DNA from 2 places in the Hydrogenimonas cancrithermarum genome. Region 1 is predicted to be linked to the other one. Evidence: riboswitches for the same ligand, from Rfam matches in the RefSeq annotation. Region 1 holds a riboswitch; the other holds the start of a gene.

The links. A riboswitch is a leader RNA that binds a small molecule or an ion and turns the genes downstream of it on or off. The one in region 1 is predicted to bind cyclic di-GMP.
Region 2: it holds a riboswitch for cyclic di-GMP, as region 1 does, so the genes downstream of both, QUD54_RS00145 (hypothetical protein) here and QUD54_RS09710 (hypothetical protein) in region 1, are expected to answer to the same signal.

What each region holds. Positions count from the first base shown of each region.
Region 1 covers NZ_AP027370.1:1,877,224-1,885,507, reverse strand. The annotation lists gene QUD54_RS09720 (glycosyltransferase family 4 protein) at 1-124, shown strand, start outside; gene QUD54_RS09715 (DUF1501 domain-containing protein) at 242-1,570, opposite strand; gene QUD54_RS09710 (hypothetical protein) at 1,567-3,171, opposite strand; cyclic di-GMP riboswitch class I at 3,394-3,469, opposite strand; gene QUD54_RS09705 (DUF1501 domain-containing protein) at 3,550-4,932, opposite strand; gene QUD54_RS09700 (hypothetical protein) at 4,929-6,539, opposite strand; gene QUD54_RS09695 (MBOAT family O-acyltransferase) at 6,768-8,225, shown strand; gene QUD54_RS09690 (hypothetical protein) at 8,235-8,284, shown strand, end outside.
Region 2 covers NZ_AP027370.1:20,809-29,092, reverse strand. The annotation lists gene QUD54_RS00150 (DUF1501 domain-containing protein) at 1-34, opposite strand, end outside; gene QUD54_RS00145 (hypothetical protein) at 41-1,696, opposite strand; cyclic di-GMP riboswitch class I at 1,888-1,972, opposite strand; gene QUD54_RS00140 (BatD family protein) at 2,004-3,542, opposite strand; gene QUD54_RS00135 (tetratricopeptide repeat protein) at 3,523-4,362, opposite strand; gene QUD54_RS00130 (vWA domain-containing protein) at 4,362-5,348, opposite strand; gene QUD54_RS00125 (vWA domain-containing protein) at 5,348-6,238, opposite strand; gene QUD54_RS00120 (hypothetical protein) at 6,238-6,642, opposite strand; gene QUD54_RS00115 (DUF58 domain-containing protein) at 6,639-7,466, opposite strand; gene QUD54_RS00110 (AAA family ATPase) at 7,463-8,284, opposite strand, start outside.

The sequences.
Region 1 (8,284 bases):
CATCGGCGTGCAGCTCAGACATTCGGACAATTTTCTATCCCTCATTCTATTCGGCATACTCTTTTTTATTTTCTTGAATCTTTTCGACCAGAGGATAAAACGCAGAAAGAAGGTAAAGCGGTAAGAGGCGTTTTTATGATTTTGAATCGATTTTTCAGTATTTGTTTTGTCTTTGAATTCGCAGGTATTGATGAAGTTGCGATGAAGGTTTGCCGTGCTCCAAAGCGGAACACGGCAAACGTCACCCTTTCAAAAAGGGAACATCCAGCTCGTCCCCTATCGCTTTTCTGCCGCCTGTAAGCACTTCCGGGTTTTTGACGCCGTAAAGTTTGTATAGCGTGGAAGCGATGGCGTAGGGTTCGAACTTGTAGGATCCCGGTGCCGGCGTGGTGTAGATCCTTCCCATCGAGAGCATGGTCTCGTCCAGCACCGTCTCTCCTACGATACCCCGATGGTTGAAATGTTTTTTCCCACCGATGAAATAGACGCACTGGTTGTTCCCGTGGTCCCATCCGTAGGCACTGTTGATGTTCAGATTGCGTCCGAAATCTCCGAAGAGAACGATGTTGATGTTCTCGTTGCCCAGCGCTTTGGCGTGCTCCATCGCCATATGGACCGCCCTGAAGAGGTGGTAGCCTCTGTCGGTATGCTGGGCGATCGCGTTCGAATGGTCGTCCCACGACTCCGTCGTCATCGAAACCACTTTCGTATCGGGGTTTTCCACGAGTATCCGCATCGCGACTTCGAGCTGTTTTCCAAAATTGAACTTGTCGTAGGTTCCCCCGATCGTATAGTCGATACCGGAAGGAAGCGAAGAGGAAGCCAGATTTTCCATAAACGCTTCGAGATCCTCTCTCGAAGAGAACATTCGGCCGATTTTGGCGTTGTTTCCCGCTCTCGCGTTCATCTCGAAGCTGAGCCTGTCGAGCAAATCGTCGTCCTGATAGAGAAGGCCCGCTTTTCTCGCGAATGGGTTTTTGACCGAGAGGCCGAAAGAGACCGGTTTGAGATGGGAAGGGAGCCCGGAAGAGACGGCATTGTCGGTCAGCAGTTCAAAATTGCTGTCGACGAAAGAGACGTTGGTCATGAAGGCATCTTCCGGCACGGCATTGAAGCGGCCGAGCACATGCATCAATGTCGTTACGATTCCCGATTCATACCCCTGGTCGTTGCCGTGCATGAAACGCACCTGGTTGAGCTTGTGCGCTTTGAGAACGTCCGTCTGTTCGCATGTCCTGAATACCGTCAGATTCCCCTCGTCGAGCATCGACTGGATATACTCTCCGCCCGCTTCGCGCCAGAATCCGTCGGCCGTTTTCGTGAACTTGTCCATCGGATAAGCAATCTGCGAAAGATTTTCATCGACGATCTGGTCGAAATTGGTCATATTGCCGATGATATCGCCCATTCCGCCCATCAGGTAGATGACGATGGTCTGGGCATCCGAACCTGCATCGAAATCGACCGCTTCCAGCGGCAAGGGTACCCCTGTCTCCGCGAACAAAGAGGGATTCAGGCCGGCGATCGCCGCCAAACTCAGACTCGTTTTCAAAAATGTACGTCGTTTCATTGCACACCCCCTTCGGTATCCGTGATTTTTCTGTACTGATAGAACTCGCTAAGACGGGTTATATAGTCCAGCGTGATCATGACGATGTAGGCTCTGCTCGTAGGCTCGTTCAAATCTCCCAACCGCTTGTCCTGATAGGTCACCTTGTTTTCGAAATATTCCGAAAGGAGGGTAAACTCCCGATCCGTCGGCTCCCTTCCGAGAAAGTCGAGGAAGATTCCATTCAGATAGCTCCGCATATCCGATGCGTCGTATCGTTCGGAGATGGCACCGAGATCGATCCCATCGTCTCCTGAATAATTGGCGGACTCGTCACGGTTAAGCACGATGTACTCGCGGATATATTTGTAATACTCCGCCATGCTGACGGTATCGACCGGCACCTTGTCTTCGCGCCCGAGTTTATAGGTCATCGAGCGTTGATTGGCGGCGGTGAGCGCACGCTGATATGTCGTAACGAATGTCTTGTACTGGGCATTGTAACCGGCCGTATGCATCAACCCGAATGCGGTCTCTTCCAGGCTTTTCACTCTGTCGGATTCGAACAGATAGGTTTTGGAAAAGAGAATCTGGTCGAATACATCTTTGAACGTTTTTGGGTCTGAGGCGAGAATCTTCTGCGTAATCGACTCTTTTTCACTCTCGTCGAAAGTGGGGAAGAAGCGCCCGACCAGGCGGTTGACGACTGTATAGAGGAAATTTTCATGATTCACGATCATCGAAAAGAAATCTTCTCCCGTCCGCAGCTCGTGTCCGAGAATGACGACCGTTTCGTTGTTCTCCTCGTCGCCTACACCATCGATGAAAGAGTAGGTATGCGAATAACCGTCATGGTTGAGAAAGCGCCAGTTCTTCAACACTCTCGCGGCGAGCGGGACGTCGTTGTCGTTGAAGTCGTAGAGCCAAATTTCGAGCATTTCACGGCCATTGTCTTCAGGGCTTCTGAACCTGGACCAGTTCTCTACCGACATCATATGCTCTTTCACGATATCTTTGATCGAAACGTCCGCGTTGATTCTCGCACGGAGCCGGTCGAAGTTGCTGGCGATCAGTTCGGGAAATTTGTAAACACTCTCCACTTCCCATGCGGGTGAGAACATGATCGTCTGGTTGAGCGTATAAGCGATCCAGTCACCGTAATACTCGTCGCCGAGTCTCGTAAAATAGAGCCTCGAGTCGATCTCTCTCATGATCAAGGCCTCTTTGGCGGGTATCGAATCGCCACGACGAAGCTCGTCATCCATAGGGCCCGATGTATCGACCAGTATCTTGTCCGCATCGGGTTGTGCAACTTTACTGTAGAGTCTCGTATGAAAATTCGAAATAAACTTTCCCGTAGAGATCTCTTCTTCGAGGGTGCCGATATCGACCCCTTTGAAGAGTGTTCCATAAAGTTTCTTCGCCACATAAACTTTGTTCTCTTCACTCAGTGCATTGAAGCTTTCGTCATCGATCATCTCGAGCGGTGTCGAACGCGACACGATCGGCGTACTCGGTACCGTAGAGACTACAGCCTCTTCACTACCGCTTCCTCCGCATCCACTCATCGTCGCCATAACGGCGAAGGCAACGAGTAAAAGTTTTAATATACGTTTGTTCATGATAGTCTCCTCCAAACGATTGACAGGCAAAACCTGTTGGTTAAAATCCGACGGCTAGTATAGTACATCTATCCGCATATCGGTGAAAAATTCATTTTCATTAACAAACTTTTCACTTCTATTTATGAAAACAACATTCAGATTATGTCAAACTTGGAGAGTAAAGAGGGAAGGATTAGGAGTATCTATTTCCTAAATTTTACTCTTCTCTCATTGTAAAGAAGAGGCAACCCGGCTATCTTTCACAAGACCCGTGGCTTTCCGTCCCTGCTTCACAACAGGTTTGGCATTTATCTAACCTAATTATATTATCTGTAGCTTAAAAAAACATTAATCAATAAAATCAAAGCTCAAAAAAGAAAATTCGAAGTTACAGAGTCATCCCCTCAAAAAAGTTTTCCCGGTGTAATCCACAGGATCGATGATGCCGGCGCCGCCTGTCAGAACTTCTGGATTTTCCACACCGTAAAGCGCATAGATCGTCGCGGCGATTGAATAAGGTCGGAGTTGATAGGATGAGTCAGTCGGATGGGAATATAGTCGATATTTCTTGACATGCTCGTCCAGGTATGTTTCACCGACAATGCCAAGCTGATTGAAAAACTTTTTTCCACCAAACCAGTAGAGGACCTGGTTGTTCCCATGATCCCATCCACCCGCACTGTTGAGCGTCAAATTGCGTCCGAAATCACCGAAAACCACGATATTGATACTATCTTTCCCAACAGCTCCGGCATGATCTATCGCAACTTTTATCGCTTCAAACAATTGGGAAGCCCGCTTGGTATGATTTTCTATAGCATTGGAGTGATCATCCCATCCATTGTAACCTCCAACCATGCTCACTATTTTGGTAGAAGGATTGTTGATCAGTATTCGCATTGCCGCTTCCACCCTTGTGCCATCCACAGTTGAAGGATATTGAACAGGTAGATCACCATTGACGATTTCATCGAGGAAATCACTCATTTCACCTCGACGATTGAAAATATCGCTAAGCGCGTCATATAAATTATGCTCTTGTGAAAGAGCCGTCAACTCCGTACTGAAATTAGCTGCATTGAGTTTTTCAGTGGCACTCGTATCTCCCACCGATACCAAACCATCTGAGGTCATCGCATAATTATAGACATTTTGAAGGTTCCTATTGAAAGATGCAGGCCGTAAAAAATCTGGCAGCATCGTAGGAGTTGCACCATCTTCCAACAGTCGATAATCACTACCATTTATAGCGACATTTGTCAAAATAGCATCTTTCGAAACTGCATTGTTTCGATTCAACACATGCATAAGTGTTGTAACGATTCCTGAATTGAAACCTGCTTCATTGCCATTCATATATCTTTTTTGGTTTATTCCATGAGCTAAAGCAGCAGTTGGATTATAACAGGTCCTGAAAACATTTAGATTACCTGAAACGAGCATATCTTCCAAATAGTCTCCACCAGCCTCTTTCCAAAAACCGTTATCAGTCGGAGAGATGAGTTTATCTGGATATTTTTTCAAAGACATATCGTTGGGTATTATGTCCTCCAATACATGCTTTACGTTTCCCACAACATCACTCATCCCGCCACTCAGGAAAATTATGATGGTTTGAGCATCGTTTTTGTCGAATATATCTTTATCGAACACAACCTGATCCATAGGCAGCGGGTTGCTTGCATCCACAGGTACGACATCGGCCTCTGCAGAAGAGGGTAAAAGCGCTGTCGCCGCCGCCATTGCGATGGTTGTTTTTATAAAATCTCTTCGTCTCATGATGCATCTCCTTCCACTTCTACTTTCCTGTATACATAAACTTCACTCAGTCTCGAAAAATAGTCGAACGCCATCAGCATAATCGGAAATTTGTCAAATCCGGTGGCACTTACACATCCGGCATTTGTAGCAACTTCTATAAGTTTTTTCTCCTCCATCTCAGTCATGTTTCTTCCAACAATATCGAGAAACATATTGTTCAAATACCCTTTAAGTGTCGTATCGTCGTTATAATATCTGGAAAGAAGATTTGAATAATTCCATCCTCTCGAACCTCTTCTGTTTAGGAAAACCTCATCTCTGATATTGAGATGGAGTCTCATAACACTGTCGGAGTCGGAAGGCACCCTGTCACTTCTTCCAAGCTTGTACGTAAAAGCTTCCTGTTTCGAAACGACCAAACCACCCTCATAAACCTGTCTTCCGGTTTGATGAAAAAAGCCAAAAATTTCATACCCAGGATTTATATCGAGTTTATGGGCGAGTCCCATATATATCTCTTCGTAAGATTTAACCCTGTTGGAATTGAAGAGATACTCTTTAGAAAAAAGAATCTCTTCAAAAATATCTCTAAAAGTTGTAGGATTTGTCTCAATGATAGCGTTGACAATTTTAACTTTTTTCTCCTCCGTATAATCGGGGAAAAAGATATTGACGAGCCGTAGCACCACACCGTGCATGAAATCCTCATGATTCACGATAGCGTGGTAAAAGTCTTCGCCAGTAGTGATAGTAGTCCCAAGTAGCTCTATTGGCTCGGCATTCTTTTCATCAGCGTTGGTAGTATCGTTGAAGTGATAATATGCATAATCTCTCGCCATATCGCTAACCGGCTCATATCGGACTTCCCACCTCCAATTTTTCAGTGCCTTGGCCGCCAAAGGAACATCTAAATCATTGAAGTCATACAGCCATATCTCGAGCATCTCACGCCCATTGTCTTCAGAACTTCTGAAGCGTGCCCAGTTCTCTTTAGAAACCATGTGCGCATAAGCGATCTTCTTGATAGGCATATCCTTGGAAATCCCATCCTTCAACCTATTGTAATTGCTCGATATTAGCTCCGGGAAGGGGTGCACACTCTCGATCTCCCATCCCGGCGAAAAGAGAATGGTCTGATCAAGTATATAAGCCATCCATGCATCGTAGTAGGATTTGCTCAGTTTCGTGTAATAGAGCGTCGTCGCAATTTCCGTGTAGATACTTCTGAACTTTTCCGTCAAAGGACCACCAAATCTTTTTCCATCCGCGATCTCGTATTCATCTTTTTTTATTTTGTCCAGATCCGGCTGCGCTACGTCGTCGGAATGTAACGTGGCGTAAAAGTCGGAAATAAAATGGCCCGAAGCAATCTTTCCCTTCAGTGTCTCCAGATCGACACCCTTATAGAAAGTCGTGTAGAGCTTGTTCGCGACATAAATTTTGTCCTCTTCACTCAACGCATTGAAACTTTCGTCGCCAATCATCTCGAGCGGTGTCGAACGCGACACGATCGGTGTACTCGGTACCGTAGAGACTACAGCCTCATCACCGCCTTCACCGCATCCGGCCATCGTCGCCATAACGGCAAAGGCAACGAGCAAAAGTTTCAATATACGTTTGTTCATGATAGTCTCCTCCAAACGATTGACAGGCAAAACCTGCAAACTGGAATCCGATGGTTATTCTAGCCGATCCATGTGTATATCGGTGAGATATTCATTTTAATTAACAAGCTCAAATCAAACGGCTTCTCTTCACGACAGATTGGACAAATAGGAGTGATAACCCATCCGGAACTATGATATAATATTAATAAGTAAGAAGCCACTCCAAAATGAAGGTCAATCGCGGGCATGCTATTTAATAGCTACGAGTATATTTTTCTCTTCCTGCCGGCATCCTTCTTTCTCTATTTCTATCTGCATAAACTAAGATTGGCGCTTGCCGCAAAAACGTTCCTTATTGGAACCTCTCTTTTTTTCTATGCATGGTGGGAAACTTCCTATCTCATCATCATTCTGATATCCGTATTTTTCAACTTTATGGTGGGAAATTTCGTAAGCAAAAATTTTCCAATATCCGCAAAGAGAAAAAAAACATTGCTTCTCTTTGGAATCACCGCCAATCTTGCACTGCTTGGATACTTCAAATACACCGATTTCCTTCTTGAAAATCTCAATCTCTTGTTTGATCTTTCATTGCCCTATCAACACATCGTACTGCCACTGGCAATCTCTTTTTTTACCTTTCAGCAAATCGCCTATCTTGTCGACGCATATAGAGGCGATAAAAAAAATTACAGTTTTTTGGACTACTCGCTCTTCGTAACATTTTTTCCTCAGCTCATCGCCGGCCCAATCGTTCATCACAAAGAGATGATGCCGCAGTTCGCATCGAAATATAACTGGGTCATTCGACACAAAAATATCGTTTTGGGGCTTTTCATCTTTTCCATCGGTCTGTTCAAAAAAGTGATCATCGCCGACAGTTTCGCCATATGGGCGAACAGAGGATTCGATATCGCTCATTCTCTCAATATGCTGGAAGCCTGGTTTACCTCTTTGGCATATACGATACAACTCTATTTCGACTTCAGCGGGTACACAGATATGGCCATCGGTGCCGCACTACTCTTCAACATCCGACTCCCGATCAACTTCTACAGCCCATACAAAGCGCTGAACATTCGAGATTTCTGGAGACGTTGGCACATTACACTGACACGTTTTTTAAGAGATTATCTTTATATTACACTTGGAGGTAACCGTTCCGGAACCTTGAAAACATACCGCAACATCATTATAGTTTTTCTTCTCGGCGGCATCTGGCACGGTGCCGGATGGACATTCGTCGTCTGGGGCCTTTTACACGGTATCGCACTGGTCACACATCGTATCTGGCAACTGTTCGCATTTACGATGCCCCGCTGGCTCGCCTGGTTCGTCACGTTTAATTTCGTCAATATCTCCTGGGTTTTTTTCCGCGCCAAAGATTTCAACGATGCGGTGAAAGTGCTGAAAGGAATGTTTTTGGGAGATTTGATTCTACCGGCAGCACTCTTGGGAAAACTTCATTTTCTGAACTCATTCGGTGTCAAATTCGGAGCTTATCTCGATGCAGTAGGCGCAGGGGCCGAAGAGATATTAAAAATGGTTGTCATGCTTGCCGTTGTGCTGTTTGCAAAAAACTCCATTCAATTGACATTTGAATCGAATATAAGTTATGCGAAAATGTTTTATTCGGCCATTTTGTTCATCGTATCGGTTCTATCGATGAACAAAATTTCAGAATTCATCTATTTCAATTTTTAAAGAAATGCTATGAACTATCGTAAAGCGGTCAAACTCTGGTTTCTCCTAATCGGCGCAAC
Region 2 (8,284 bases), 450 kb from region 1:
TATGTTCTTCTTTAATATTGTGTCGTTTCATCATTTCCCCCTATTTCACCGCATCGAATCGATAAACAGTGTCGAGCCTTGAGATATAATCGAGCACCATCTGCGCGAAATAGCCTCGCTCTTTGAGATCGTCTTCGGGATTCCTGTTGCCGTAAAGGTCCAGCCAGCGATAGTTGTCGAAAGTCTCTCTATCATATTTTTCGTTGTCTATCAGATCCGTGAGAAACTTCACCTCCTCGTCATTCGCCTCCCGCCCCGCAATGGGCACGAAAAGCCTTTGAATGATATAAGAAGCCCGGGCTCTCTCGTTTCGATACCAAAGATCACTCCTATTACCGTTCTCATCGAACTCCGCTTCATCGATGAGTCGTTCCGGCAAATCCGCGAAGATTTTTTGAAGCGGCCATCCGTCGTCATAGGAGTGGATGGATGCATTGCGTTCATAGTTGATCATCACATTTTCACGAATCGTTTTGTGAAACCATGCAAACGACTGCGAATCGAGCGGGACTTCCACTTTTCGCCCAAGTTTGTAACGCATCGTCGACTGATGCATATTGTCCATATTTCGTGCAGCCACATAGAAGGAGTGGTAATGTGGATGCCACCCAAGCGCTTTGGCGGTTTGAAAAAATGCCTCTTCGAAAGATTTTGTTTTTGTCGAGTCGAGAAGATAGGCTTTCGAATAGACGATCTCTTTCAAAAGGCCGGGCCACGTGGCAGGACGGCTCGCGACGATCCGGTTTACCACCTCCTCTTTTTGAGACGCAGTGAAATTTGGGAAGTATTTATCGACGAGTCTGCGGCTGACAGAAGGAAGAAAATTTGGCTGCATCACCAGAGTACTGTAGAACTCAACACCGTTTCGGATCGTTTTCCCGGGGAAAAGGTTTGTGATAGGCTCGCTGTTTTCGTCGAGTGTCATGACGAGGGTGTTGGAGCGGCGATCGAGTTTCCAGTTTTTCAGCGCCTTTCCCGCAAGCGGGACGTGGGCATCGTTGAAATCCATCAAAAAAATCTCGAGCATTTCCCGACCGTTGTCTTCCGGGCTTCTGAAACGGCGCCAGTTCTCGTCGGTCATCATATGGGTGAATGCGACCCATTGCATACTGAAACCCGCATCGAAGTCGCGTACCAGATTGCCGTAAACATCGATGGTATCGACGGTATAAACGGTATCGAGTTCGTAGGCGGGAGAAAAGAGTATGGTTTGCGTCAAAACGTAGGCCGCCCATCGGTTGATATAGGCATGGCCGGGCTGAAGATGATAGAGTCTCGCGAGCATCAACGACACGGTCCCCGTATCTCCATAATCGATGTAGTCGTAGAGCTTCTCCTCAACCTCTGCAATCTCCGCTTCGCTGTTCGGGCGGTCGAACATCTCATGCACATGCGAAATGAAGTTTCCGGAGTGGATCGACCTGTTGAGTTCATCGAAATCGGCCCCATAAAAAAGTGTGGCATAGAGTTTTACAGCCACTTTGTACCTATCCGTTTCGCTCAACGCATTGAAATCGGCGTCGGTCAGTGGCGAAAGCCTGTAAGCATCGTAACCGATCGGTGTCGCTTCTATTGGAACACCGTAGAGCGTGGTGCTGGAGAGCGTGCTTTGGGCCGTTTCACCGCCACAGCCAACCATCATCAGAGCCGATACACCCATGAAGGCATATTTGAGGGTAGAAAACAACTTTTTCATCAAATTCCTTTATCTGTTTCGGTCGATTTATTGGGAATATCACTGAAATCCCTGATATGCCGTAACCTGCAGAGACAGGCATTATATGCTATTGGGCCGTGAAAATCCGATAGAGTTCACAATGATTAAATATCCACTGACGGTTATGAAGAGGTGAAGGAGAGTCTGTTTTACTCCCGAACGGTATTTCAGGAGGCAACCTGGCGATCTTCGGGCAGTGCCCAAAGACCCATGGCTTTCCGTCCCTGCTTCACAACAGGTTTGGCGATATTCAATTCATTATATGTCTCTTTGACTTAAATTGTTTTTAATCCGACTCCTCCGGCAGGATCTCCTCGAGTATCCGGACAATCTCTTTTTTGTCGATTGTATTGTGCCCCTCGGCGAAGAGGTTCTCTTCGAGCCTGCGGACAATCTCTTTCAGCCTCTCGTCTTCCGCAGCATATGGCAGGAGAAGCTCGAGAACCCTTTTGTCGTTTTTCGCACGCAGCACCGCCTCGACGATATCGGAGGATCCGGATGCCCGCGGCTTGCGCCTGAACACCATAAAGCCATACAAGGAGCCCGCACCGAACAGAAAGCCTGCGATCAGATAGATCCATCCATCGCCGCGTGTGCTTTCGCCGCTTTTTGCCGCTGCCTCTTTCTGTACCGATGGTGCCTCTATCTTCTGCGCTTTCTGCTCCGATCTCGTCACTGCGGCAGGTACGCCTCCGATCACTTTAATATGAAACGGTTTTGTCCTCTTCTCGACAAGTTCTCTCTTTTGACTGTCGTAATAGCGCAAAGAGAGCGCCGGAATCGTAAAATCATGATCGGCGATGATCGTGACCGTCTGCTCGAACGTACCGCCGTAACGGCCGTGTCTGAGTCGCTCTTTGATCGATGGCTCATCGGCATAGACGACGGCATCGGGAATCTTCGGTTCAAACTTTCCGATATCGTCGATATTCCCTTCTCCGCTGATACGGATGGTGAGCCGGACCGGCCTGTTCGCTTCCACTTCACTTTTGTCGACCGTTGCGATGATATCGAATCTGCCGTACAGCTCCACACCGCCAGGAAGAGGGTCGACCGATACCTGCACCGAATTCGATGCGATACGGCTCCACTTCAGTTTTGCAAAGAAACCGTTGAAAAAATCGTCATCGAAAAACGGGTCGTTCGCAAAGGGCTGTTTGATACGCACCCGCTTGGCGAGCCGAACCGTCAGCGGCCCGAGCGTGTAGCTGCCCGCCTTCTGGGGAAAGAGAAGATAGTGCTGCGTTTTGGTACGGTACGCCCCTTCCATCCCATCCTCGGCATCGCCCACCTTTTTGATCCAGAAATTGGGGAACTCCGGCGGCTGCAGATCGAGCTGAACGAAGCCGGCATTCTCTTTGTACTTTACGACCACGTCGAGCTTGATCGGTTCACCCACCATGACATGCGTTTTCTCGACGCGGATCTTCAGCTCCGCTTCGCTTCCGCCGGAAGAGTGTTTCGGGGATTTCAGAACCCTGATCTTTACAGGATCGGTCTGAAACGGCTCTGCGTCGACAGTGACCGTCAAGGCCGGGATCGTCACATCCTGCATCGGCGCGAAGGTGTAGCTTTTGACCACGCTTTTTGTCACCCGACCGTTGATGATGGAGATATTGGAACGCTGTGACGTTCCCAGAATGGGGAATCCCCCTACCTCACGGACGACGGGAAAGGAGACATCGTCGCCTTCGGCCGTTATGGTAAAAGTGACCGTGTCGCCCTGGGCGATCTCGTGCTTGTCGACAGAGAGTTCCACATGGCCCGCCAGCAGGAAAAACGGCACAAGCAGAAGAACTAACCACTTACCAGGGTGTCGTCTCATCCGAACTCCTTTCAGCCTCTTTCGTCGGTAGCGGAAGCATGAGCGTATGGATGCCCCGCCGGTTCAAAACTCTGTTCCATTTTCTCACCTCCATCTCGCTGATCGGTTCGTTGCGCTTCGGTGTTTCCATCATGGCACGCTCCTGTCGATTCGGCTGCGACTCTTTGCCACTTTCGTTTTTCTCTTTTTTTGCAGAGCCGCTCTTTTTGTTTTGGTCATTTCTGCTCTTTTCGCCGCCCTTGTTTTGATCTTTTTCCTTTTGCTTTTGAGCGTTTTCCGGATGTCGATCGTTTTGGCGATCGTGATCACTCTTTTGATTTTTCCGGTTTTGGTCGCCATTGCCGCTTTTTTGATCGTCCTGATTCTTCCGATTTTGCTTGCTATGATTGTTTTTTCGATCGTTTCGGTTCTGGTTCTTTTTCCGCTCTTTCATCTTTTTGAGCAGTTCGAGGTTGAATCGGGTATCATTGTCCTCTTTGATCTTCAACGCCGCTTCATACGATTCGATCCCTTTGTCGATTTCGCCCAGCTGCGCATAACAGTTTCCCATATTGTGCAGTTTTTCGAACTGCAGTTTCGGCGACGAGACGCTTTCGTAGAGTTTCAGCGCCTCTTTGTACCGACCCGATTTATAGAGTGCATCGGCTGCATCGAACGTCGCTTCTTCGCTTCCGGCTTTGGCGATCTCTCCGTAGAGTTCGGCGGCGGTTTCATAGTCACCTCTTTCATAGGCCTCTTTGGCCTTCTTCAACGTCACGAAGTCGAGCAGTCCGGCACTTGCAAGCGTTACCGAAATCATTGATATTAATAAATATCTCATCACTTCATCTCTCCTGCCGCACGCTTTGCGTCACGTTTGGGCAACGACGCGTAGGCTGCCAGAAAAAGCGCAATCGCGACCATCAACGGATAGTAAAAAAGTTCTTCGCGATCCTTGAGGAGACTCTCCTTTGTTTTGGTGGCTTTCAGACGCGACCGAATCGCTTCGGCCAACTGTTTCATATCGCCCGAACTCAGAGAATAGCGCATGTAAACCCCTCCCGTCTCTTCGGCAAGCACCTTGACAGCCGGATTGAGACGCGTGATGACGATGTTTCCCACACTGTCGCGTACGATACCTCCGTCACTTTTCATCACGCCGCCCTTTTCGGTTCCAATGGCGTAGATGAAGACTTTGATCCCGTGCGCTCTGGCATAGGCGATCTCTTTGGAAAACTCCTTTTTGTCCCCGCCGTCGGTGAATATGAGTACCGCCTTTTTATCGCTTTGGTGAAGCAGGTTTTCCGTCACTTCGAGCGGTGTGAACATGTCGGTGCCTCTAAGCGATACAAAATCGAGCCCCATATGTTCGACAAGGTACTTGACCGATGCGAAGTCTCGTGTCAGCGGTGCCACCAGAAAGGCACGCGAACTGAAACCGATCACGCCGACACGTGCATCGTTCAGATCCTCGAGCAGATCGAAAAACTTTCGTTTCGCCAGCTCGAAGCGGTTGGGATAGACGTCGTCGGCAAACATCGAACGGGAGATATCGAACGCCACCACCAGATCGACCGTCTGTCGTTCCACCTTGATCTCACCGCGCTCGATCACCGGCCGCGAAAGCGCAACAATGCCGAAAGCGGCCGATACCAGCAGAACCCCCAGCCGTACCCTTCGGCCGAGTCCGCCCCCTTTGGCCACCATCTTGTTGTAGAGTTCCGGCGTAAACCGTCTTCTAAGATCATCGCCGTTTTTTGTTCCAACTATCCACAGAAGAGGCAGAAAAAGCAATGATATTAAAAAATATGGATATAAAAACTCCATTATCTGCGCCTCCTTTTCCAAACGATCGGGAAGAGCGTCAACAACAGTGCGCCACCGAGCGGCCACATAAAGAAGTAATCTTTTTTGACATATCTGTTCCTTTCGATCTCGCTCTTTTCGAGACGGTCGATCGCTTTATAGACCTCTTTGAGCTTCGTGACGGAATCGGCTTCGAAAAACTTCCCGCCCGTCTCTTTCGCGATCTTTTCCAAAACGTAGGGATTGTAATCGCCCCGTGCCCCGATTCCGATCGTGTAGATTTTGATGCCGTACTTTTTCGCCGTATTGATAGCTACCTCGAGCGGCACGGTTCCCGCATTGTCCATTCCGTCCGTCAGAAGTATGGCAATTTTATGTTTTGCATGGGAATCCTTGAAGAGTTTCGTACTCATAAAGAGCGCCTCGTAAAGCGCCGTCCGCTGTGTTCCGGCGATGCCTACTTCCACTTTCTCGAGAAGCCTCAGAAGGGACGCCTTGTCATAGGTCAGCGGCACAGCCACATAGGCAAAGTCGGCAAAGATCGTGAGTCCCAGTTTGTCGTGTTTTCGCTCTTTGACAAACTGTGTGACAATCTCCTTGACGATTCCAAATTTGTTGTTCTGCGCCATCGATCCGCTCGCATCGAGTATGAGCGAAATTTCATACCCTTTGTCGTGCTGTACGACAACTTCCTCTTTGACGACGGGACTCGCCAGTGCTGTCACGAGCAGGACGAAGGCGCCGAAGCGTATCAGACGCTGCCGTGTCGATCGGCGGCTGGCCGCCCGGGCGAGGTAGCCGCTTCCGGGAAAGATGACGCTCTCATAGCGCGCTTTGCACCATTTCGCACAGATTGCGTAAAGAAGCAGGAGGAGGAACGCAGCCGGGTATTCGAATGTAAAATGCCCCATCACAGCACCTCCTTCATCAGCGCTTTCATCTTTTTCACGTCACTGCTTTGGAGCGACGGAACCACTTTTTTGTACTTGTACTTTTCCAGATCGCGCAGCAGCGCATCGAAACGGCGCATCAACTCGTCGTTCTCTCCGATCAACAGCGGCATCGCCTCGCCGAACGTATAGACCGCCCCTTTCGCGTCGGAAAAGTCGATCGCCTTCAGCCGTTTTTTCGCCTGGGCCACGGGATCGACGCGTCGGCGGCGACGTCGTGGTCTTCTTTTCAGCCGCCGCACATACCAAAGTGCCAAGAACAAAAGCAACACAGCGGCCGCTATCGCTATGAGAAGCCACAACGAGTCATCGGGGACCTCGACCGGAGGCTTGATATCTTTCAGTTGCCGAAGTGCCGGATTCATTTGAGAAGCTCCCGCAGTTTGACGAAGGGGTCCTCGTCGGTATAGATCTTCGTCGAAGCGATACGGTGCTTCAGAAAATGCTCCCGCTGCGCTTCGTCGTGCCGTGCCAGCGAGGCTTTGTACTTCGAGACGACATCGCCGTCGAGGTCGAGGCTATGGTGTTTCCCGCTGACTGGATCGATCAGGTCATATTCGCCTTCGAAAAACGGATCCTCTTCGAACCGGTCACGCACAATGACGGCATACACTTCGTGTTTGGCAGCCAAAAAGCTCAGGTCGGCGCTGTCGTAAAAGTCGCCAATCAGCAGAACGATTGAACGCTGAGGTACCGAACGGACCAGAAAATCGGCGAACGACTGCAGATCTGCACGCCTGCCGAGTACATCGAGCTCCATCGCATACTCGAGCGCCGCGTAGATCGTGTTGGGACTCTTGGTCGGTTTGAAACGCATATCGACCTTCTCGTCGTAGAAGATCGTCGTCACACGGTCGGAGTTTTTAACGGCCGATAGCCCCAGCAACGCGAGTGACTCCGCCATCACCTCCTGCTTCTGGCGTACGGAGCCGAAATAGATGCTCCCGCCGGCGAGAAACCCGATGAGAATATTGAGTTCCCGCTCCTCGTTGAAAACGTTGACATAGGGTTTCTGTTCGCGTGCCGTCACATTCCAGTTGATCTTTCTTACATCGTCGCCGTAGCTGTACTCTTTGAGCTCGGCGAAATCGAGCCCGTTACCCTGGAAAACGGAGATATTGTTGCCGACATTCTGGCCGAACAGACGCCTTCGCGTTTTGATCAGCAACGCTTTGGTTTTGGAGGTCATGGCAGACGAATGGCCTTTTGGATCGCTTTAACGACATCGTCGCTACCGATACCCGCCGCTTCCGCTTTGTAGTTGAGGATAATACGGTGGCGTAGTACGTCATGCAATACCTCCGCGATGTCAACCGGACTGACGTAATCCTTGCCATGGATCAGCGCCACGGCACGGCTCGCTTTGAAAAGATCGATCGATGCACGTGGACTGGCGCCAAACTCGATATATTCGGCCATATCGTGCAGTCCGTACTCCTGCGGAAAACGGGAGGCGAAGATCAGTTTCAGCATGTACTTCTGCACCGCATCGTCGACATGAATGGTCTGAAGCTCCTTCTGCATCGCTTCGATTTCCTCTTTGCCGGCGACCTGAGAAATCTTGCCAAAGCCTTTGGCGGCGACACGGCTGACGATCTCGAACTCTTCATCGAGACTGTTGTATCCGACGTTGACTTTTAGCATGAAACGGTCGAGCTGCGCTTCGGGCAGACGGTAGGTTCCCTCCTGCTCGACCGGGTTCTGCGTCGCCATGACCAGAAACGGCCTATCGACTTTGTAGGTCTCCTCTGCGATCGTCACCTGCTTCTCCTGCATCACTTCGAGCAGTGCGGACTGAACCTTCGCCGGCGCACGGTTTATCTCGTCGGCAAGTAGCAGGTTCGTAAAGACCGGCCCGTGTTTTATTTTGAATTCACCGCTCTTGGGGTCGTAGATTTCGGTACCGGTGATGTCGCTTGGCAGCAGATCGGGCGTAAACTGCACCCGCTTGAAAGTAAGGCCAAGACTCTGCGCCAACGCATTGACCGCCGTCGTCTTCGCCAGTCC